3 regions of the Clostridioides sp. LIBA-6822 genome follow, and region 2 is predicted to be linked to each of the others. Evidence: riboswitches for the same ligand, from Rfam matches in the RefSeq annotation. Region 2 holds a riboswitch; each other region holds the start of a gene.

Region 1 (7,653 bases), 1.7 Mb from region 2:
TTTTAGTATATTTATACTTGCATTTATATCTCTATTGTGAGTTACATTACAACAAGGACAAATCCATTCTCTTATATTTAAATTCTTCATTTCCTCGTTTTTGTACCCACATTTATTACATATTTGTGAACTTGCAAAGAATTTACCTACTTTTACAATTTGTCTACCATACCAATTAGCCTTGTATTCTAATTGACGGACAAATTCTGACCATGACACATCAGAAATAGAGCGAGATAGTTTATGATTTTTAGTCATATTCTTTACTTGTAAATCCTCTATGCAAATAATATCATTCTCTCGTATTAATTTAGTAGATAGTTTTTGTAGAAAATCCTCTCGACAATTAGCTATATGTTCTTGAAGTCTTGCAACTTTTAACCTTGCTTTATTTCTATTTAAACTACCAATTGTTTTTCTTGATAATTCTCTTTGTAATTTTGCAAGTTTGTTTAATGACTTCTGAAGATACTTAGGATTTTCTATAAATTCTCCACAACTTGAGATACAAAATTCTTTAATTCCTAAATCTAAACCTATCTGACTATTAGTATTTTCAAATGCTTTAATATCTATATCAGTACAACATAATGATACATAATATTTACCACTTGGTTCTTTGGATACTGTAGCATTAAGTATTCTCCCTTGAGGTACTTGTTTATCCCTTACTTTGATCATACCAAGTTTAGGTAATTTTATATATTGACCAAGGTGCATAATATTTTCATTTGTAAAGTTAGTTCTATATGAAAACCTATTAGTTTTCTTTGATTTAAATTTAGGAAATCCTGCATTTTCTTTAAAGAATTTTTTATATGCGTTTTCTAAATCTTTTAAGGTGTTTTGTAGTGAAAATTTGTCAGGTTCTTTAAGCCACTCTAATTCCTTTTTTAAATTGGTCAAATCAGAACTACACTGTTTATAAGTAAAAATGTCTTTATCGTTTTCATAAACTTCTATTTTTTTAGCAAGATATTTATTATATACAAATCTACAACATCCAAAAGTTTTATTAATTAACTCTTGCTGTTTTTTATTTGGATACATTCTAAACTTATATGACTTTTCCACTACTATCACCTCACTTTACTTGTTTTTTCTGATTATTCATCACCCATCATAATATTAACATTTAAAACAAGTATTTTGAAGGTTTTCATATTTATTTTTTAAATAACATATATAAGAACTGTAAGCCCTTAACTTTTATCATTTTTGAGGTTGTCGTTCACATAAGTTCGCTACTACCTATGCAGTTCTCTTATGAACTTCTTACATTTTCATGCAAGCACAGACTATATCTTATCCTTCGGCATTATCCGTTAAGGTCTACCCACTTCCACTACCAATAGCTTGTAGTGTACTTCCCTCAAGAGGAATAGTCGTTGAAGTTTCTCCTATTCGGAGCTTACCTGCTGATTGCCCATTTTAAAGTACTTAGGGTTTAACCTTATACCATCTAACCAATTTTTTCTACTTTCGTAACTTTCACACTTAGGTTTATTTCATCCTTATGTTTTAGTTTAGTTAGCTTTAGGGGTTTCCAGCAATTCAAGTAGTATTGGATAGGTTCTTTCCTATCTCTACATATAAGTTTCCCTATATGCTGACTACTTTAGCTACTAACTCACGACTAAAGTCACGAGTGTGCGTAGCTATTTTTTAATCAAGTATAAGCCAAATTCCCACGTATCCAACAACTTTTCCATCTAGTTTAGCTACTATATACCTTGCTACTTCATTAGATAACTCTTTTCTAAAAGATTCTTTTGACCAATAATCTTCAAAACAATTTTTTTCTACTTCAAAAACTTCATCTATATCTTTAATAGTCATTTCTTCTATTTTTATATCATCTACTATTAGTTTTGTATTATCTTTCATCATTTAGCCTCTTCATTTTTTCATCGTATTGTACCTCAGCTTGAGATTTTCTGATATACATAGGATTTATTGTATAACAAGTATGTACATCTATATTTTTATTATATTTACTTAATGCCAAAGAGCATAAGCTTCCTGCATTAGATACATTATTAGCTGGTGATGGTATTTTTACATTTTTTATATTTTCTAACTTATCTTTATACTTATATACCGCTTCTCCAACTACTATAAATTCTTCATCACTTGATACTATTTCCTCTAATAAAGTATCAAATTCCACAACATTAACACCCTCTAATTCTATTAGCTCTCCATTTTCAAGTTTATATTTAGCTGAATAGACTTGATTCTTCTGCGCATCTAATATACAACATATCTTCCTATCACATAGATTCATGTTATTTGCTAGAGATTCTAAAGAATTCACTGCTATTATTGGTATATTATTTACATGAGCCATAGCTTTTACTGTGGCCATACCTATTCTAAGACCTGTAAATGACCCAGGCCCTATACATACAGCTAATAAATCCATATCTTTTATACTTAAATCACTCATGTTCAACATACTTTCTATCATTGGCATAAGTTTTTGCGAATGAGTTTTCTTGTTGTTCACTGTAAACTCACATATTAAGTTATCATCTTCTACAACTGATACACTTGCTGCCATAGAAGATGTATCCATACCTAGTATTTTCATTATTTAGTCAACTCCTCAACTATTTCTTTGTAAAAATCTCCTTTTGGAGTTAATATCATTTCTCTTCCATCATCTTTATACTTTAATTCTATATTTAAATATTCCTCTGGAAGTATATCTTCTATTAGATTAGCCCATTCGATTATGCAAATTCCCTTTGAATTTATATATTCATCATATCCAATATCATACATTTCATCACTGCTACCTATTCTGTAAACATCAAAATGATACAAAGATATTTTGCCTTCATATTCATTTATTATAGTAAAAGTTGGACTTGTTATATAATCTTTTATACCTAATGAATCTGCTAAGCTTTGTGTCATTGTAGTTTTCCCAGCCCCTAAATCTCCTACTAAACAGATAACACTACCTTCTTTCAAAAGTTTACCTAATTTATATCCTATTTCTCTAGTTTTATTTTCATTTTCTAAATATATTTTTGCCATCAATTCATCTCCATTTTGATATAATCGTCATGTGAATTTATATCACTGCTTAATTAATTATAGTATAAGCCTAGACTATTATAAAGTACTTCTATTTATCTTTTTTTATTGATGGCCATATCTAGACATTATATACAGTCTTCAATAATAATTTTTATATACTCTTTTGCCTTACAACTTTGCTTTAAAGCTTCTTTGCATATTTTCTCAGATTGCTCTTTTACATACTTAAGAGACTTATAATTCTCTTTCACTGCTTCAATACACATTTTTTCTGTCTGATTTTTTATATACATTAACATCTTACCATTTTGTCTTACAATCTCTATACATATATCTTCTGTATAATTATCTATGTAACTTAACACATCTTTAATATTATATTTTTTATCTAAATATCTTATAGCCTTTATACATATTTCCTCTGTTTTATTATTAACAAATTGCAGACTTCTTCCATCTTGTTTGACAGCTTCCATACATATTTCATCTTTTTGTTTGTTTACATATTGCAGTGCCATACCATTTTGATTTACAGCTTCCATACACATCTTATCTGTTTGATTTTTTACATATTGTAATGCTTTATAGTTTTGCTTAATCGCTTCTATACATAGTTCTTCACTCTGTTCTCTAACATATGCAAGACACCTACCATCTTTTTTAATTGCTTCTAAACATATACTTCTTGTTTGAACCTCTAAAGCTTTTAGTATACTTACAACATCTATATTTGAAGAATATCTTATTGCTTTTATAATAAGCTTCTCTGTCTGGTTTCTTACATACTTAAGTGCATTACAATCCTTTTTTATAGCTTCAAGACATATATACTCTGTTTGTTCTTTTACATATTTTAGTGCTTTATAGTTATACCTTATTGCCTCTAAACATAATTCTTCTGTTTGCTTTTTTACATACTCTAGGGCTTTATAGTTTTGCCTTATCGCTAGAATACACATCCCATCAGTTTGATTTTTTATATTTTTTAATTCACGATAATCATACTTTACACTTTCCATATTTTCAATGTATTCATTTGTAATATACTTTAAAGGCATTTTCAACTCTTCGTTATCAACACTTATATGAATATTTTCCCAATTACTATTAAAATAATACCCTTTATCATCTAAAAATAATTTTTTCAATTTTTTAGATATACTCATCTATCTACACCCCTATCATTATTAAATTAGATATTATTAAAAAATTAAGCATAAATCTTTATTTATTTTTTATAATATCTTTATTTTTTATTTATTATGAATTCGCTCTGTGTATTATAGATACCTTTTTAGTATTTTAATAGTTAATCGTTTTAATTCTTCCTTTATTTTAAAAATTAAATTTGCCTAAATATTTCTTATTTTATATACAATTTTTGATAAATTAATAAAGCCATAATCTATTTAATATATCAATCACAATATAGGACCGAAGTTATAAATAAATTATGGCTATTCAATACATTTAATTTTAAAATTTTATATTTTCTTGTCTAATTATTTTTTTATTACATTTCCCATTTTTTTATAAAGTGGTAATGTTACTAAAGATATTATAACAGCCTTTAATACATTAAATGGAGCTATCATCCAAATTACAAAAGTAAATAAATCATGAACTTGAGGATTTATAGCTGAGCCTAGGCCTATTATAGCATCTAGTCCCATTAATTGCCCATAAAGTGGCAGCATTACAAAATAATTTACCAATGAACCAATTATAGTCATAGCTATTGTCCCTAATACAAATCCAATTACTACACCCTTTAAATCTTTACTTCTCTTATATGAATAACAAAGTATAAGTACATAAGAACCACCAATTAATATATTTGCAAATTCTCCTACTCCTCCAGTTGTTGTTGCTGTTATCATTTGTAGTATATTTTTTACTACAACTACACCAAATCCAACCAATGGTCCTAAAGACATACCACCAAATATTGCTGGGATATCTGATAAGTCAATTTTTAAGAAATCTGGAAAAATACCTGGTATTGGTGCTTGAATAAACATCAATAAATAAGATATTGCAGATAAAATTGACATAACCACCAAAGTTCTTGTTGAAATCATATTACCTCTTTTTACTGTATTTTGCATAACTACTTTCCTCCTAATCAATAGTTTATATTTTTTAGGAAAAACAAAAAACTCGAAGATCCTATCTTCGAGTTTTTATGGATATAGTTTAAACAAACTAAAATAAACTTATTTATATTCCATAAATATCTTCTCTCATCCAGACTTTACTGTCGGCTTTGGAATCTCACCAAATCAACCACCTAAGTAGTTCGCGGGCTATACCGCCGGTAGGGAATTTCGCCCTGCCCCGAAGATCTTCTTTGATTTTTTAATTTTCCTTACACTCTTATATTAGTTAATTTTTTAATAATTGTCAAGTTATTTTTTCTCATATACTACTTTGCCATTTATTATAGTGTAAAGTACATTACTTTGAATCTCTAGTGGAGAATTGTCCCAAATTACTATATCTGCATCTTTGCCAACCTCTATGGAGCCTACTTTGTCTCCTATTCCTAAAGCTGTAGCTGGATTTATTGTAATTGATTCTATTGCTTTTTCTTCTTTCATACCATGTTTAACTGCTATGCCTGCACATATTGGAAGATATTGAACTGGTATTACTGGATGGTCTGTCATTATACATACATCAAGACCTGCATTTGAAAGTATTCCAGCTGTACTAAATGTCAGATTTCTAAGTTCAAATTTAGACCTTTCTGACAAAGATGGACCTACTATCACAGGAAATCCTTCTTCTACTAATTCATCTACAATAAGATGGCCCTCTGTACAATGGTCTAATGTAAGTTTTAAGTTAAATTCTTTTGCAATTCTTATTGCTGTAAACATATCATCAGCTCTATGAGCATGTGCCTTGAAAGGAATTTCTCTTCTCAGCACAGGTATTAAACTTTCCATTTTTATGTCATATTCAGGCTTTTCACAGTCTTCATCATCATGACTTTCATATAAATCAATCTCTTCTAGATATTCTTCCGCCTTTTTTAAATTTTCTCTAAGCAAGGCTGCTATAGCCATCCTAGTTTGAGGAGATTTATCATCTTGACCATAGCAACTTTTTGGATTTTCTCCAAATGCTATTTTAGATGCAACTGGATTTTTTATTACCATTTTATCAATTCTTTTTCCATGTGTTTTTATAGCTATACATTGACCTCCCATAACATTTGCACTTCCAGGTGTTGTACAAACAGAAGTTATACCACCCTCAAAAGCTTCTTTAAATGTTCTATCCATTGGATTGATTCCATCTATAGGATTTAATTGTGGTGTTATTGGGTCAGTTTCTTCATTTCCATCTGCCCCTTCAAAACCTATCCCATCTTCCCATAGACCCAAATGAGTATGAGCATCTATAAATCCAGGGAACACAAGTTTATTACTTGCATCTATTATATCTGCATCTAATGGTGCTATTAAGTCTTCTCCTATTTCTATTATTTTTCCTTCATCTATAAGGATATCGCCTTTAATTATTCCATTTGTTATGGTGTTTATTTTACCATTTTTTATAAAAATCATTCATTTTCCTCCTGATTTTCAAGACTATCTTACTTCTTTTTAACATTGTTTTTTACAATATACTTTTTTAATTTTTGATACTCATACCTACTATAAGTTGTATTTACAAATATAGAATTCAAAATAACAATACATAAACTTGTTTATTTTTTCATTGATAAAGCTACTCTTTTTTTGTTTAAGTCAATTCCAATAACTTTTACATCAACTATATCTCCTACTGTAACAATACTCATAGGGTCTTTTACAAAGCTATTACTCATTTCTGATTTATGAACTAACCCATCATTTTTTATTCCAATATCTACAAATGCACCAAAATCTACAACATTTCTAATTGTACCTTTTAAAGACATGCCTTCTTGTATATCTTCAATTTTTAAGACATCAGTTCTAAGAATAGGTTTTATTCCTTCTTCTCTTGGGTCTCTTCCTGGCTTTTTAATTTCAGCTATAATATCTCTTAAAGTAACTTGACCTACTTCTAGCTTTTCACTTAATTCTTTTAGACCAATCTCTTTTATTTTCTCATCTATTTCTTCTATATTTTTATTTTTTATATCATCTAGAGAATACCCTATTATCTCAATCATTTTTTTACATATATCGTAACTTTCAGGATGCACACCTGTATTATCTAGTGGGTTTTTACCATCTAAGATTCTCATAAATCCAGCACATTGAGTGAATGCTTGAGGTCCAAGTCGTTTTACTTTTTTCAGTTGTACTCTCGATGTAAAATCTCCATTTTCTTCTCTATATGCTATTATGTTTTTTGCAATAGCTTTACTTATTCCTGCAATATGTTCTAATAGAGAGTATGATGCTGTATTTAAATCTACTCCAACACTATTTACAGAATCTTCAACAACACCATCTAATACTTCTTCTAGTCTTTTTTTATTTAAATCATGCTGATATTGACCTACACCAATACTTTTAGGGTCTATTTTTACAAGCTCTGCTAATGGGTCTTGTAATCTTCTAGCTATAGATATAGCTCCTCTTATTGATACATTTATATCTGGAT
Region 2 (7,653 bases):
CAAAGTATTTTATTTTAGCATAGCACAATTTGTGTATGTTGAACAAAAGTGCCAGTACAGATTCTTTAACTGCAAACTTGTGTGTGAAGTATTTTATAGTATGGTATTTATCATGTTTAAACTCCCAAATTAAATTCTCATTTAAAGTAAGAGAATATTTTTTTATAAGGTTACGTTTATCTAGTGTTAAATCTTCTATTGAATATGTTTTCATAATTTATTCTCCTCATAAATATTTAATAAGTACTTATTAAATCATAGTATTTTATTGTTGCTTACTCTTAATTATATTGTATGGTAAATTAAAAAAATAATAAAATAGATAATTAGTATACTATTAATATGTGTTATAAATAAAAACAATAGCTTTAATAGTAATATATATATCTTTGTGATATTTTATATTTAGAGTCGTATTTATAATTATTTTAAGATTTTTAAAGTAACCTTGATTATTAATTTATATTTTAGAGGTTTTGAGGGGGATGCAAATTGTTCAGTAAGAAGGAATATATTGTTGTAGTATGCCGTGATTGTTTTGTATTTTATAATAAAGATAATGGCTTAAAAGAGAGTGTATCATTTTCAATACAACCTATTCCAAATGTGCCTTTTTATCATTATCTATTTGAAGGAGAAACTGAAAAGTTTATTAGAGATATACAAACAAAAGTTTCTATTAAGAAATCAGCCTTGTACATATTAATTCCAGATGATGCATTAGGTATAGACATAAAAGTATTACAAGAATTTTTTATTCAGTTAGGATGTAGAAAAATAATTTTTTCTAAACAAAATATCCTTTTAAGTAATTGTGTGGAAGATTATATTTCAATATCATTTACAAGTAGAGTAGTTGCTATTTCGTATGTAAAAAGTGGAGGAGCTGAATCAATAGATTTTTTTGCTTACAATGAGTTTGATGTTAAGAATATATCTTATATTATTAAAAATTTACATAATGATTGTGTATATTCTGATTTAAAAATATATGTGAATAGTATAGGAATTTCTAATAATTATGAAGATATTGGTAAGATTGTTCAGGTAGATGATATTGTAAATAATTTTAAAAAATTATATATTGAAAAAACACATAAAGATAGAATTGTTAGTATCTAAAATTATACGGCTTTATATACTTTAATAGGTAAGAGCTTGGATATATATTATATTTGAAATTATTGAGTACCAAAAGAACAAAGATATTTTGTCCTTTTGGTATTCAGTATTTTATATTATTTATACAGGTTTAACATTTAATTAATGACACTATTTAATCTAGAGATTTAAATAAATTTACCATTTCCAATGCACTCATAGCACAATCATAGCCTTTATTTCCAGCTTTTGTACCTGCTCTTTCAATAGCCTGTTCAATATTTTCTGTAGTCACGATTCCAAATATAACAGGTAATTCATTATCTAAAGATACTTTTGCTATCCCTTTAGAGACTTCGCTACATACATAATCATAATGAGATGTAGCTCCTCTTATAACACATCCTAAACAAATTATAGCATCATACTTACCACTTTTAGACATTTTTTGAGCAACAAGAGGAATTTCAAAAGCTCCAGGTACCCAAGCTATTTCTATATTTTCTGGAGAAACATCGTGTCTTAAGAGGCAATCTTCAGCACCTGATAAAAGTTTTGATGTTATAAATTCATTAAAACGAGAATTTATTATTCCTATTTTTAAGTCTTTTCCAATAAGTTTTCCTTCATATATCATTTTTTATTTCCTCCAATTTTATTTATGTTATAGATTTATATTTATAAATATTTTTAATATTAATTGCAAATAATTACTTAGTAGAAAAATATCTTTATATAACTATCTATATAATATCCAACAGATGTCCCATTTTATCTTTTTTAGTTTTTAGATATAACTTGTTAAAGTCATTAATTTCTTCATTAATAGGGACTCTATTTTCTATTTTTATTCCATATTTCTCTAACTGATTTATTTTATCAGGATTATTACTTAAAAGACTTATGCTTTTTATATTTAAATTTTTTAATATTTGAGCAGCCATATAGAAATCTCTCATATCTTCTTCAAATCCAAGCATTAGATTTGCTTCCACAGTATCATAACCTTCTTCTTGGAGTTTATAAGCTTTAATTTTATTTAAAAGACCAATACCTCTACCTTCTTGTTTCATATAAATTAAAACACCATTTCCATTTTCTACAATTTTCTTCATAGAAGATTCTAATTGCAATCCACAATCACATTTTAAAGAGTGGAACACATCACCTGTTAAACATTCGGAATGAAGTCTAACTAGAGTATTTTCTTCCTTCATATCTCCATAAGTAAGTGCAATATGTTCTTCGTCTGAATAAGTATCTTTATATCCTATGATTTCAAAATTACCGTATTTTGTTGGAAGGAAAGCACTAGACACCTTTTCTATAGTAGTTTCATTTAATTTACGATATTCTATAAGGTCTTTTATAGTTATAATTTTCAAATTGTGTTTTTCTTTGAAAATCATTAAATCATCAACTCTTGCCATTGTACCATCATCTTTCATTATTTCACAAATAAGACCAATTTCTTTAAAACCTGCAAGTCTAGCTAGGTCTACAGAAGCTTCTGTATGCCCATCTCTGACAAGAACTCCACCAGTTTTTGCAATTAAAGGAAAAATGTGACCAGGAGTTTTGAAATCTTTACTTGTAGAATTCTCATCACAGAATAATTTTACAGTTTCAGCTCTCTCATATGCAGATATACCAGTTAGAGTATCTGCACCATCTATAGTAACAGTAAAGGCTGTTTGAAATGTGTCTGTATTTTCTCTAACCATAAGAGGTATATTTAAACTTTTAAATTTTTTTTCAGTAGCAGGTAGACAAATTAAACCTCTACCATATGTAGCCATAAAATTTATTGATTCAGGGGTAGCCATCTCAGCTGCCATTAGTAAATCTCCTTCATTTTCTCTACCTTCATCATCAACAACGATTACCATTTTCCCATTTTTTATATCCTTAATAGCTTCTTCAATAGTATTAAACATGTAATTCACTCCTTTATTATTTTTAAAAACCATTTTTAAATAAAAAATCTTTATCTATATTTGATTTATAGTTAATACTATTGGAATTTAATTCCTTGTAGTTCTTAACCATAAAACTATTAACATACTTTCCAATTACATCACTTTCTAAATTAACAAAGTCTCCAATATTTTTTGTTAAGAGAGTAGTGTTCAATTTAGTATGAGGTATAATAGAAACTTTAAATATTTCATCATCTAAATATGATATAGTTAAGCTTACACCATCAATGGCAACAGAACCTTTAAGTATCATTGATGATAAAAGTTTTTTAACTGGTCGTATGCTTACTAAAACTGCATTTTCATCTTTTTCAAACTTACAAATAGTACCTTTACAATCAACGTGGCCTGTTACTATATGACCTCCAAATCTCGAGGAAAGGGTCATAGCTCTTTCAAGGTTTACTTTGTCATTTGTATTTAAGGAACCTAAATTTGTAGAACGAATTGTCTCCATCATAACATCTGCTGTAAACTCATTTTTTCCTAGGTTTGAAACAGTTAGACAAACCCCATTTACAGAGATACTATCTCCAAGGTTTGTACCATCTAATATTTTGTTTGATAGTATGGTTACTTGTCCGCTTTTGCCATTGGCAGTAATTCTTTTAAGTATTCCAACTTCTTCTACTATGCCAGTAAACATTATGACCTCCTTTATACATATATTCATAAAATTTAATTTAAAACATCAGATTCTATCAAAATATCTCCATCTATTAAAGTTACATTATTGATTACTAATTGTGTTGAATCTGATAGATGATTTACTCCTTCTCCAGAAACGAATGTAGGTGCGTCTTTACCACCTATAATTTTAGGGGATAAAAATAGTTTGACTTTATCAACTAATTTATTTCTAAATAGACTATCATTAAGTGTAGAACCTCCCTCAACTAGGACAGAGTCAATGTTTAATTCTCCTAATTTATACATTACAAATTTCAAATCTACTAAGTTATTTTTCTGAGGAGAAATTATGACTTCAACATTATTTTCTCTTAATATTGATAATTTTTTACTGTCTTTACAACATGTGAAAACTATAGTTTTACTAGTTTTATCCTCAACCAAATTACTATTAATTGGCAATTTTAGGTTTGTATCTATTACTATTCTTGTAGGGTGAGATATTTCATCTTGATTAAGTCTACAAGTTAGTAAGGGATTATCATTTAAAACTGTGTTTATGCCAACCATTATACTATGATACTTATTTCTGTATTTATGAGTTAGGTACCTTGATGACTCATTAGATATCCATTTTGATTCTAGTGATTTTGTAGCAATTTTACCATCTAGACTTACTGCTGATTTTACAATACAAAGAGGTCTTTTATTTTTTATGTAATAAAAAAATATTTCATTTAATTCTCTTGCTTCTTCTTCTAATATTCCTACAGTAACATCAATGTTGTTATCTTTTAATTTTTTTACTCCATTACCACAAACAAGCGGGTTTGGGTCTAGTGTAGATATGACAACTCTTTTAATCTTATTTTGAATAATTTTATCAACACAAGGAGGTGTTTTTCCATAATGAGAACATGGTTCTAAATTTACATAAAGAGTAGAGTCTTTTAGGCTTTGTTTAGTATCGTTTATAGCATTTACTTCAGCATGATTAGAGCCAAATTTCTCATGATATCCTTTGCCTATTATCTCACTATCTTTAACAATTACACATCCAACTAGTGGGTTTGGATTTGTAAAACCTTCTCCTTTTTTAGCCAATTCAATAGCTTTTTTCATATAATAAATGTCTTTTTCTTTTTGATTTACAAAATTCAAAATATGTACACCTCCTGTTTAATTAGATAATTTTTAAACAAAAAACCCTGAGAATTAACTCAGGGTTTAGAATAATCTACAATAAATGTTTAATAAGAGTACAACAAAATTGCTCTACAAAAAAACTCATTAAACATATCTTCTTCCATCCAGACTTTACTGTCGGCTTTGGAATTTAACCAAATCAACCAAATTTTACCTTGGCTCGCGGGCTGTACCGCCGATTGGGAATTTCACCCTACCCCGAAGATTAAGTATTAAATTTATATTTAGAATGTATCATAAATTATTTTACTTTGCAAACTATTTTTTTCAAAAAATATGTTAATATATAATATAGAATGTCTATAAACTTTGGAATAATGCGATTGTGAATATAAAAATAAAAATTTGAACATAATCAGGAAAGAAGTCTAATTAATTTAAATTAGGAGAGAAATATATGAATAAAAAACCTTTAGAAATATTATCAAAATACTATGGATATACAAGTTTTAGAAAAGGTCAGGAAGCTATAATAAATTCTATTTTGAGCGAAAAAGATGTACTAGCTATAATGCCAACTGGAGGTGGTAAATCCATCTGTTATCAACTTCCAGCGTTGATATTAGATGGAATGACAATAGTAATTTCTCCACTCATATCTCTTATGAAAGACCAAGTGGATGCTTTAAAGGCTATGGGAATTAACGCAGCTTTTATAAATAGTTCATTAAGTAACAAAGAATTCAATGAAATATTAAATAACATTAGAAAAAATAATTATAAAATACTCTATATAGCTCCAGAGAGATTAGATGCACAGGAATTTCTTGAACTAATAAATAATAACAACATAAGTCAAATCGCAATAGATGAAGCGCATTGTGTATCTCAATGGGGACATGATTTTAGGTTGAGCTATAGAAGGATTTCCGATTTTATAAAGAATTTGCCTAAAAGACCTATAATTACAGCATTTACAGCAACAGCTTCAGAAGAGGTACGAGCTGATATAATAAATTTATTGTGCTTAGAAAATCCAGACTGTTATATAACAGGTTTTGATAGAGATAACTTATCAATAAATATAGTAAAATCATCTAGTAAAAATAAATATATTTTAGATTATATTAAAAATCATAAGAATGAGTCTGGAATTATATACGTTGCAACTAGAAAGGAAGTTGAAAATATACATAATGGATTATCTAAGAGAAATATATCTGTGTCAAAATATCATGCAGGTTTATCTAAAAATGAAAGAAGTAAAAATCAAGAAGACTTTATAAACGATGATGTAGATATAATGATAGCAACGAACGCCTTTGGAATGGGTATTGACAAACCTAATATAAGGTGGGTTATACACTACAACATGCCCCAAAGTATAGAAAACTATTATCAAGAAATAGGTAGAGCTGGTAGAGATGGAGAAAAAAGTGAATGTGTGCTTTTATTTTCTCCAGGAGATGTACATATACAAAAATATTTAATCGATATTGGAGTTGAGAATCCTGAAAGAAAATTGTTTCAACATAAGAAGCTTCAATATATGATTGACTTGGTTTACAGTAATTCATGTTATAGAAGGACAATATTGAATTACTTTGGAGAAAATTATATAGAAGATTGTAATAATTGTAGTAACTGTTTAGTAGAAGGTGAAATAGTAGATAAGACTATAGATGCTCAAAAAGTCATTTCATGTGTAGCTAGAATGAAAAGAAGTTATGGCGTTACTACTATTGTAGATGTACTTAGAGGTTCTAAAAATAAAAAGATTTTACAACTTGGACTAAACACCTTATCTACATATAATATTATGAGAGATTATTCAAGTGAAGATTTAAAGAACTTTATAAATACATTGGTTTCTCATGGTTTCTTGGATTTGGTTGAGACTTTAGGTAATGGAAATAGAGGAAGCTTTCCAACAATAAGATTGAATGATATGTCTATGAAAGTTTTAAAAGGTCAAGTGAAAGTAGAATTTAAAGAAATTGTGATTACAAAATCATTAGAGGTAGAAGATGAGCTATATAGTGCATTAAGAGAGCTTAGACACTCAATTGCAAGTGAAGAAAGAATAGCTCCATATATGGTATTTGGAGATGGGACACTTAGAGCTATGTCTAGTAGTTATCCAGTTAATAAAGAAGAAATGTTAGATATATCTGGAGTAGGGGAAATTAAGTATCAAAAATATGGTAGAGACTTTGAAACAGTAATTAAAGAATATGTCGAAAAAAATAATATAACTAAACAATATAAAGAAAAAAATGTCGATTTAGAGAGTGTTAATAGTGAATTCTTTGAGGTTAATTCAGATAATGCTCTATATGAAAAACTATTAAGCATTAGAGAAGAATATGCAACAAAAGAAAAATTACCTCCATATATGGTTTTATCCAATAAGGCTTTGAAAGAAATAAGTGGAAGATATCCGCTTGATGAAGAGCAACTGAAAGATATTTCAGGTATAGGTGGGGTAAAAATTGAAAAGTATGGAGCTAGTATTTTAGATGAAGTCAAACAATATGTAAAAGAAAATGATATTAATGTTATTTGGGATAAAAAGGGTAAAAGGAAGCTAATACTAGATGGAGAAAGTAGAAAAAATAATGAAATAGCATTAGATTTATTAAATCAAGGAAAGGATATACAAAGTATTAGTCAAGAAATAGAGGTTTCATTATCAACCATCATTGGATATGTACATGATTATGTAAAGGATGGAAATAGTATAACATTTGAATTAGAATTAGAAAATTTCTATGATGAAGATGAAAAGAAAATGATT
Region 3 (7,653 bases), 2.0 Mb from region 2:
AGAAAAGTTGCAAAAAAATATGTTGAAGACCCAACTCTTGAAGAAGTTGTTGTAAATAAGTCTGATTTGGAGACATATCTTGGAAAGGACATCTTTAAGTATCAACTTGCAGAAGTTAATCCTCAAATAGGACTAGTAAATGGTCTTGCATGGACAGCAGTTGGTGGAGTTACACTTGAAGTAGAAGTAAATGTACTTAAAGGTAAAGGAGAAATTGTATTAACTGGAAAACTAGGGGATGTTATGAAGGAATCTGCTAAGACAGGTATCTCTTATATAAGGTCAATAGTGGACAAGTTTGATATAGACCCAGACTTTTATAAGACAAATGATATCCATATACACATTCCAGAAGGTGCTGTTCCAAAAGATGGGCCATCAGCTGGTATAACTATGGCTCTTGCAGTGATTTCAGCACTTACTAAAAGACCTGTTCCAGGCAATATAGCTATGACAGGAGAGATAACTTTAAGAGGTAGAGTGCTAGCAGTAGGAGGAGTTAAAGAAAAATTATTAGCAGCTCACAGAGCTGGCATAACAAAAGTCTTAATTCCTAAAGAATGTGAAGCTGACTTAGATGAAATACCAGAAAATGTAAAAGAAAAAATGGAGTTTGTACTCGTAGAACACATGGATGAAGTATTGGAACAAGCTTTATTAAAGAGTGGTGAGAAGAATGAAAATTAGAAGTTCAGAGATAACTATGAGTGCTGTGAATAAATCACAGTATCCGGCAGAAGGAATTCCAGAGATAGCATTAGCTGGTAGGTCAAATGTTGGAAAATCATCAATAATAAATACATTGCTTAATAGAAGAAACTTTGCTAGAACTAGTCAAACACCAGGAAAAACTAGAACTATAAACTTTTACCTAATAAATAATGAGTTTTATTTTGTGGACCTTCCGGGCTATGGATATGCAAAGATAGCTAAGTCTGAAAAAGAAAAATGGGGAGGTATAATGGAAAGATATCTAGAAAGTAGACAAGAATTATGTTCTATACTTCTACTTGTAGATATTAGACATGAGCCTACAGCAGATGATAAGCTTATGTATGAATGGATAAAACACTTTGGATACAACTGTGTAGTTATTGCAACTAAGGCAGATAAAATATCTAGAGGGCAATATCAAAAACATATAAGTATAATAAGAAAAAAATTACAACTGGAAAGTAGTGAAAAAGTAATTCCTGTTTCTTCATTAAAAAAGACTGGTGTTGAAGAACTATGGGAAGAAATTGTAAATCAATACAATCAACATGGATATGAGATAACAGTAGATTAAATTTAAAATATCAAATGTTGGCATAATACTTGTTTAGATAATCTATATAAGATTAGATTAGTTTTAATTGTATTAATATCAAAATAAAATATAGGATGCCTCAAAATGGTTTTAATGGTCATTTTTTGGCATCCTTGTTGTTTATAAGCAATAAATATTAGCAATTTATTGTTAAAAATTATAAAACTTAGCAAAACTACTATAAATTAATGTAGATTAGTATATTTAAAAATTTATTCACTAATGAAATAACCAATAAATTTTATTTAAGAAATAGATTTATCTGTTTTTCTCATAAAGAAAATAGTTAGTATAAGTCCTATAAAGCATACTGCTGCTGCAATCCAATAAGATTGATTACTAGCTGTGACATAAGCTGATGTATGGCTTTTAAAATTTTGATTATATGTAAGGCTTTGTGCAAAGAAACTACTAAAAAATGCTGTTCCAAGAGCAAATGATAAATTACGAACAGTTGCAAGAAAGCTACCTCCATATCCCTGTTTTTGTGGAGGGACATCTGCAAGGATACTACTATTGTTTGGTGAACTAAAAGCACCTAGTCCAAGTCCAAAAATAACTAAACATGCAATTAGAAGGAACAATGGTGAATCTGCCTTTAAAAGTGCCATTCCAACAAGGGAAATAGTCATAAATGAAAAAGATGCTGTTAAAATATTCTTTGCACCATGTTTATCAGAAAGAGAACCTGCAATAGGAGCTATAAGTACCATAATAAGTGGATGTACAGTCATTACAGAACCAGCCATCATAGGAGATAAATTTTTTAATTGCTCTAAATAAAACGGAAGTAGGAAAGACACTGCCATTTGAGGAAAATAACAAGCTATTCCGATAATGTTACCTACAGTGAAATTTCTATTTTTAAATAGAGGTAAGTCAATAAAACTTTGTTCAAATTTTACTTCTCTTAATGCCAACAGTAAGAATATTATAAGTGATGCTATTCCTAGATACAATCTTGTATCTCCCTTTCCATTCATCGCAAGTAATATAAGTGTAGTACAAGTTGCAAATAGTAGAAGACCTGGAATATCAAAGCTATTATTTTGTTCATCTAAAACAGGTCTAGGAAGAAATTTAATTCCAAGAAAGACTGCTACAATGCCAATAGGTATATTGATAATAAAAATAGAAGGCCATCCGAAATGTTCTAAAAGTATCCCTCCAATTACGGGACCACTCATATTTCCTATACCAACTACAGCTCCAGTGATTCCTATAGCCTTTCCTTTTTCATTTGCTGGAAATGCATTAGAAACTATGCCAAGTCCAGTTGCCATTAAAATACTTGCTCCAACTGCTTGAAATATTCTTGAGGAAATTAATGTTGATAAATTGTGTGATATACTACACAGAAAAGAACCTATTGTGAATACAAAAAATCCTAACGTGTATAGTCGATTTGAGCCTACTTTATCACCGAGTTTTCCAAAAAATAACATAGTAGCTGTTACGACAAGCATATAAGCTGTTACAACCCACTGAATTTGTGACATGTTAATTTTAAAGTCAGTAGCGATTGTAGGATTTGCGATATTTAGTATACTTCCATCAAGAGTAGACATAAATACACCAATACAGATGATAATTAATACTATCCATTTTTGTTTCATGATAACACTCCAATCTTTTATATAATAGATTTTATAAGTACAGAATGGTTATATAAATAAACAACAAAAAAGCACCTACATCTTAGGTACCTCGAATGTGTTTAATTTCATGAATAAATACGGTAGTTGAAGGAGTTGTATAGATTACTCATGCAAAATTACATAAAGGTACTCATATACTATTTTCTTCTACCATCCAGATTTTACTGTCGGCTTTGGAATCTGACCAAATTATGCCATAAGGCTCGCGGGCTTTTACCGCCGATAGGGAATTTCACCCGTTTCTGAAGAAAAACAGATGTATTTTGTAATATTATTTTAACATAAAATTACAACGGAAACAATTGGATTTAAACAATACACAACTATATTACTGTATAAAGAGTGAAATTATATTCATACATAAAAGTATATAAAAGTTAAATCACATAGTATGGAAATCTACTATAATTAGATAAAATTAATTTGTTATTGGTATTGAATGATAAGTTTTAGATTTATCAAAAGCATAAAGCTGTAACAAAACTCGTATAATATTAATATCTTAATTAAGAGATATTGTAAATTATGAGGAGGCGCTAATATGGAAGGAAAGGTAAAGAAGGCATTTCCAGGTGGGAACACATCACAAGGCTCATATTCTTTTTTTGAATATATAATTCCTGAAAATGTAAAAAGAGTTTTTTGTTTAAAAGGTGGACCTGGAGTAGGAAAATCCTCACTTATGAAAAAAATTTATAAAGAATTTTTAAATAGAGGATATGATATCGAATTATATAACTGTCCTTCTGACCCAAGTTCATTGGACGGTGTAGTTATAAAGGAATTAGGCGTGGTACTTATGGATGCAACTGCTCCACACACTATGGACCCAAAGCTACCAGGAGCTTTGGACGAGATAATTAATTTAGGTGATTACTGGAATACAGAAGAGTTAGAAAAAAACAGACAAGAAATATCAGGATACGATAAAGATATTAGTAATGCATTTAAAAGAGCATTTAAATTTTTAAAAGCATCAGAACCAATCTTTAGAGATATAGAGGAAAAGTATTCTGACTGTATGGATTATGGTAAAGTGAATTTAGTTACAGAAGAACTTATTAAAAAATTGTTTGATGGAGTTGAGAGCACAGGAAATTTAAAAAAAGCAAAACATTTATTTGGTTCAGCCATAACTCCTGTAGGATGTTTAGATTATACAGAAAACATTTTAAAAGATGTAAATAAGGTGTATTATTTAGATGGAGAAATAGGAACTGGGAAAACTACACTATTAAATAAAGTGTATAAAAAAGCTATTGAAAAAGGTTTAAATGTAGAAGTTTATCATTATCCACTTATTCCTGAGAAAATTGAGACTGTATTATTAACTGACTTAGATATAGGTATAACTATAAGCACAACTTTTAAAGAAGAGGAGACAATTAATTTAAATCAATTTTTAAATAGGGAAAAATTACTTAAATATGAAGAAGACATTAAATTTGATGAAAAAGTTTTGGATGATTTAATTTGTTGGGCAGTGTTAAATCTTAAGAGAGCTAAGTCTAAGCATGATATTATAGAAAGTTACTATATTCCTAACATGAGATTCGATGAAGTTGGAAAGTTAAGAGACAAACTAGTTAAAAGAATTTTAAAATATGAGAAAAATGTATAAGAACATATATATTAAATTAGATATTAATTATAAAATATGATTTTTAGTAAACTGGCGTAGCTTTGAAGCTATGCCAGTTTGCCGTTTTTGATACAATTAAGAAATAATTATTAATTAATAGAGATTTTTATATAAAAAATTAATATTCTAGAAATAATTTTACAAAAAATATCTTACTTAGCTATAATATCTTTAGTTTGAGTTAAGGTGTGATAATGGAATATCCTTTTCAAAGTTATGCTTTTATAATAATACAAAAAAATGTTTATTGAAAGTTCTCGTATTTTGTAAATAAGATTTAGGGATATATACTTGGTATTAGTAATTTAGTGATAGGAGTTCAATGTATGATATTATATACTAAAGATGAATTTTAATATATAACTTTGATATAATAAACATATGTAAATGTTAAATGGTTAATTAAATAAACTTATCATATAAAAATAAATTTGTAAGGAGCAATACAGTATGAAAAAACAATATGTGTTTATAATACTAGCAAGTACTATTTTAGGTATACTTGTTGGAACCATATTTAGAGATTATAGTAATGAACAAACAGTTTATACAAGTAAAGATAAGTCAATAAGAAAAGAAATAAAATTGACAAGAAAGTCTATAAAGGAATTAACAAAAGAAAAAGACAAGTTAGATGAAGAAATTAATTCAATGAAAAAAAATCAAAAAAATTCTGAAAAAATCTCAGAAATAGAAACTCTTAGAGATAGCCTATCATATTCAGATGTGAAAGGTAGCGGAATAATATTAAGTATAGACGCTATAGATGAAAAAACAGGAAATATAGCCAATAGTATAGACTATAATAAAATACTTGTAAAAGTCATAAATGAATTAAAAGTAAATGGAGGAAAATACATAGAAATAAATGGTCAAAGAATCAATCAGTATTCAGAAGTTGTACTTGCAGGAAGCCACATAAATATAAATGGAGTTCCTGTAGCACAACCTTATGAAATAAAATGCATTGGGGATAAAGATAAACTATCTAATTATGTAGATAAAGGCAGTAAATATTTAGATAGTATACAAACTACTTATCCAATGAAAGTAAGTATAAAAGCTGAAGAAAATATCTCTATGAAAAAAATGAATATACCTAATAAATTAAAGTATATAAAGGGTGATTAAGATTATATTAGAGGAAAGCAGTTTGCCAATGTTAATACCAGAAAAACTTGCAAAAAAATATAATGTATTTCCAGTAGAATTTCAAGATGATAATTTAGTAGTAGAAATAGAAGATGAAGATATATACGCTCTACAGGATTTAAGATTAGCTACAGGGAAAGAAATTATATTGAAAAAAGAGAAAAAAGAACTTATAAGTGAGAAAATTGATAAATATTACAATAACTTTGAACTTGATGAGGATTATGCAAAAAAACTATTTGAAAATCTTTTAGAAAAGGCTATGAAAGAAAATGCAAGTGATATACATATAGAACCATTTAAAGAGCATTTAATAGTGAGAATGAGGGTAGATGGAGAACTAAAGGAAGTATCAAAGTTTTTAATTGATATATATCCATCATTATCTACTGTCGTAAAATTAAAGGCCTCAATGGATATAACGGAAAAAAGACTTCCTCAAGATGGTAGAGTGGATGTAAAGTTAGGTGGGAACTTAATTGATATTAGGGTTTCATCAATACCAACTGTCTATGGTGAAAAAATTGTTTTAAGAATACTTAATAGAGATACTTTCTTAAAAGATAAAATAGAACTTGGATTTTCAGACGAAGCAATAAAATCTATAAATAATATAATAAATAAAAGAGCAGGGATATTATTAGTTACAGGCCCTACAGGTAGCGGAAAAACTACAACAGTATATTCCTTATTAAATGATTTAAAAGGCATAAAGAAAAATATAATGACCATAGAAAATCCAGTAGAGTATAAGATGGATGGTATAAGTCAGATTCAAGTGAATTCAAAAGTAGGATTAAGTTTTGATGTGGGTCTTAGAGCGATATTAAGACAAGACCCAGATATAATAATGGTTGGAGAAATAAGAGATGCAGAAACAGCTAAAATAGCAGTAAGAGCAGCTATAACAGGTCATTTAGTTATAAGTACTTTACACACTAATGATGCAGTGTCTTCTATAGCTAGATTATTAGAAATGCAAATACCACCATATCTTTTGAATGCATCTCTTATAGGTGTTATCTCTCAAAAATTGGTTAGAAAAGTTTGTAATCATTGCAGTCATGAGATTATGATAAAAGATAATTTTAGTGGAGATGTAAATACTAAAGTAGCTGTAGGTTGTGAGAGATGTAATGACAAAGGGTATTTTGGAAGGACGGCAATTTATGAAATATTAGAAGTCAATGATGATATAAAGACATGTATAAGAAATATGGATGATTCTAGTACTATAAAAGATGTTGCACAAAAAAATGGAATGATAACATTTGAAGATAGTTGTAAAAGATTAATAAATGAGAAAATTACTACATTAGAAGAATGTTTAGTAGTAAATGAAATGATTTAATTTAATTGTATAGTTAACTTTCATTTAAATAGTTAGACTTCATTTAATCTACTTTAATTAAAGTATTTGAGTATAAATTATACTTAAGTGAGAAAAAGTTAAATGTATTAAATTAGAAAATATTAAGTTTATTTAATTATAATTAATATAATTTGGAAGGAATTATAGTACATGAGATTATCTAAAAGTATATTTTATAATTTAGAAAAGCTTTATTTAGTATTAAATAGAATTAGTGATAAAGAAGTTAGAGTAATTTGCAAAGAGCTAGGTATATTACTAGAATCTGGATGTGAGATTACGAAGATATTTGAAGTCATTAAGGGTCAGTCTAGTAAAAAGGTAAAAAATTTGCTTAACATAGTATCAAATCACATCCAAAAAGGTAACTCAATAGCAGAATCATTTCAGATAACAGGTACATTTTCTAAATTTTTTATAAGCATGATAAGAGCAGGAGAAACTAGTGGAAACCTAGATGTAATAATGAATGATTTATCTAATTATTATGATAAAGAACACAAATTAAAAATGAAAATAA

What was found. A riboswitch is a leader RNA that binds a small molecule or an ion and turns the genes downstream of it on or off. The one in region 2 is predicted to bind FMN.
Region 1: another riboswitch for FMN. It lies ahead of ACTG48_RS01310 (ECF transporter S component); the one in region 2 lies ahead of ribD (bifunctional diaminohydroxyphosphoribosylaminopyrimidine deaminase/5-amino-6-(5-phosphoribosylamino)uracil reductase RibD).
Region 3: another riboswitch for FMN. It lies ahead of ACTG48_RS18390 (MFS transporter); the one in region 2 lies ahead of ribD (bifunctional diaminohydroxyphosphoribosylaminopyrimidine deaminase/5-amino-6-(5-phosphoribosylamino)uracil reductase RibD).

Annotation. Positions count from the first base shown of each region.
Region 1 is NZ_CP196995.1:201,727-209,379, reverse strand. Features, by position in the region: gene tnpB (IS200/IS605 family element RNA-guided endonuclease TnpB) at 1-1,083, opposite strand, end outside; gene ACTG48_RS01330 (GNAT family N-acetyltransferase) at 1,666-1,887, opposite strand; gene tsaB (tRNA (adenosine(37)-N6)-threonylcarbamoyltransferase complex dimerization subunit type 1 TsaB) at 1,877-2,593, opposite strand; gene tsaE (tRNA (adenosine(37)-N6)-threonylcarbamoyltransferase complex ATPase subunit type 1 TsaE) at 2,593-3,045, opposite strand; gene ACTG48_RS01315 (DUF4116 domain-containing protein) at 3,174-4,214, opposite strand; gene ACTG48_RS01310 (ECF transporter S component) at 4,551-5,156, opposite strand; FMN riboswitch at 5,280-5,397, opposite strand; gene ACTG48_RS01305 (amidohydrolase) at 5,457-6,623, opposite strand; gene ACTG48_RS01300 (Tex family protein) at 6,767-7,653, opposite strand, start outside.
Region 2 is NZ_CP196995.1:1,890,519-1,898,171, forward strand. Features, by position in the region: gene ACTG48_RS09055 (hypothetical protein) at 1-214, opposite strand, end outside; gene ACTG48_RS09060 (hypothetical protein) at 493-1,122, shown strand; gene ribH (6,7-dimethyl-8-ribityllumazine synthase) at 1,277-1,738, opposite strand; gene ACTG48_RS09070 (bifunctional 3,4-dihydroxy-2-butanone-4-phosphate synthase/GTP cyclohydrolase II) at 1,845-3,038, opposite strand; gene ACTG48_RS09075 (riboflavin synthase) at 3,061-3,726, opposite strand; gene ribD (bifunctional diaminohydroxyphosphoribosylaminopyrimidine deaminase/5-amino-6-(5-phosphoribosylamino)uracil reductase RibD) at 3,759-4,871, opposite strand; FMN riboswitch at 5,005-5,126, opposite strand; gene recQ (DNA helicase RecQ) at 5,314-7,653, shown strand, end outside.
Region 3 is NZ_CP196995.1:3,895,051-3,902,703, reverse strand. Features, by position in the region: gene lon (endopeptidase La) at 1-687, shown strand, start outside; gene yihA (ribosome biogenesis GTP-binding protein YihA/YsxC) at 677-1,288, shown strand; gene ACTG48_RS18390 (MFS transporter) at 1,555-2,925, opposite strand; FMN riboswitch at 3,106-3,221, opposite strand; gene ACTG48_RS18385 (ATP-binding protein) at 3,509-4,588, shown strand; gene ACTG48_RS18380 (DUF881 domain-containing protein) at 5,060-5,740, shown strand; gene ACTG48_RS18375 (GspE/PulE family protein) at 5,733-7,112, shown strand; gene ACTG48_RS18370 (type II secretion system F family protein) at 7,284-7,653, shown strand, end outside.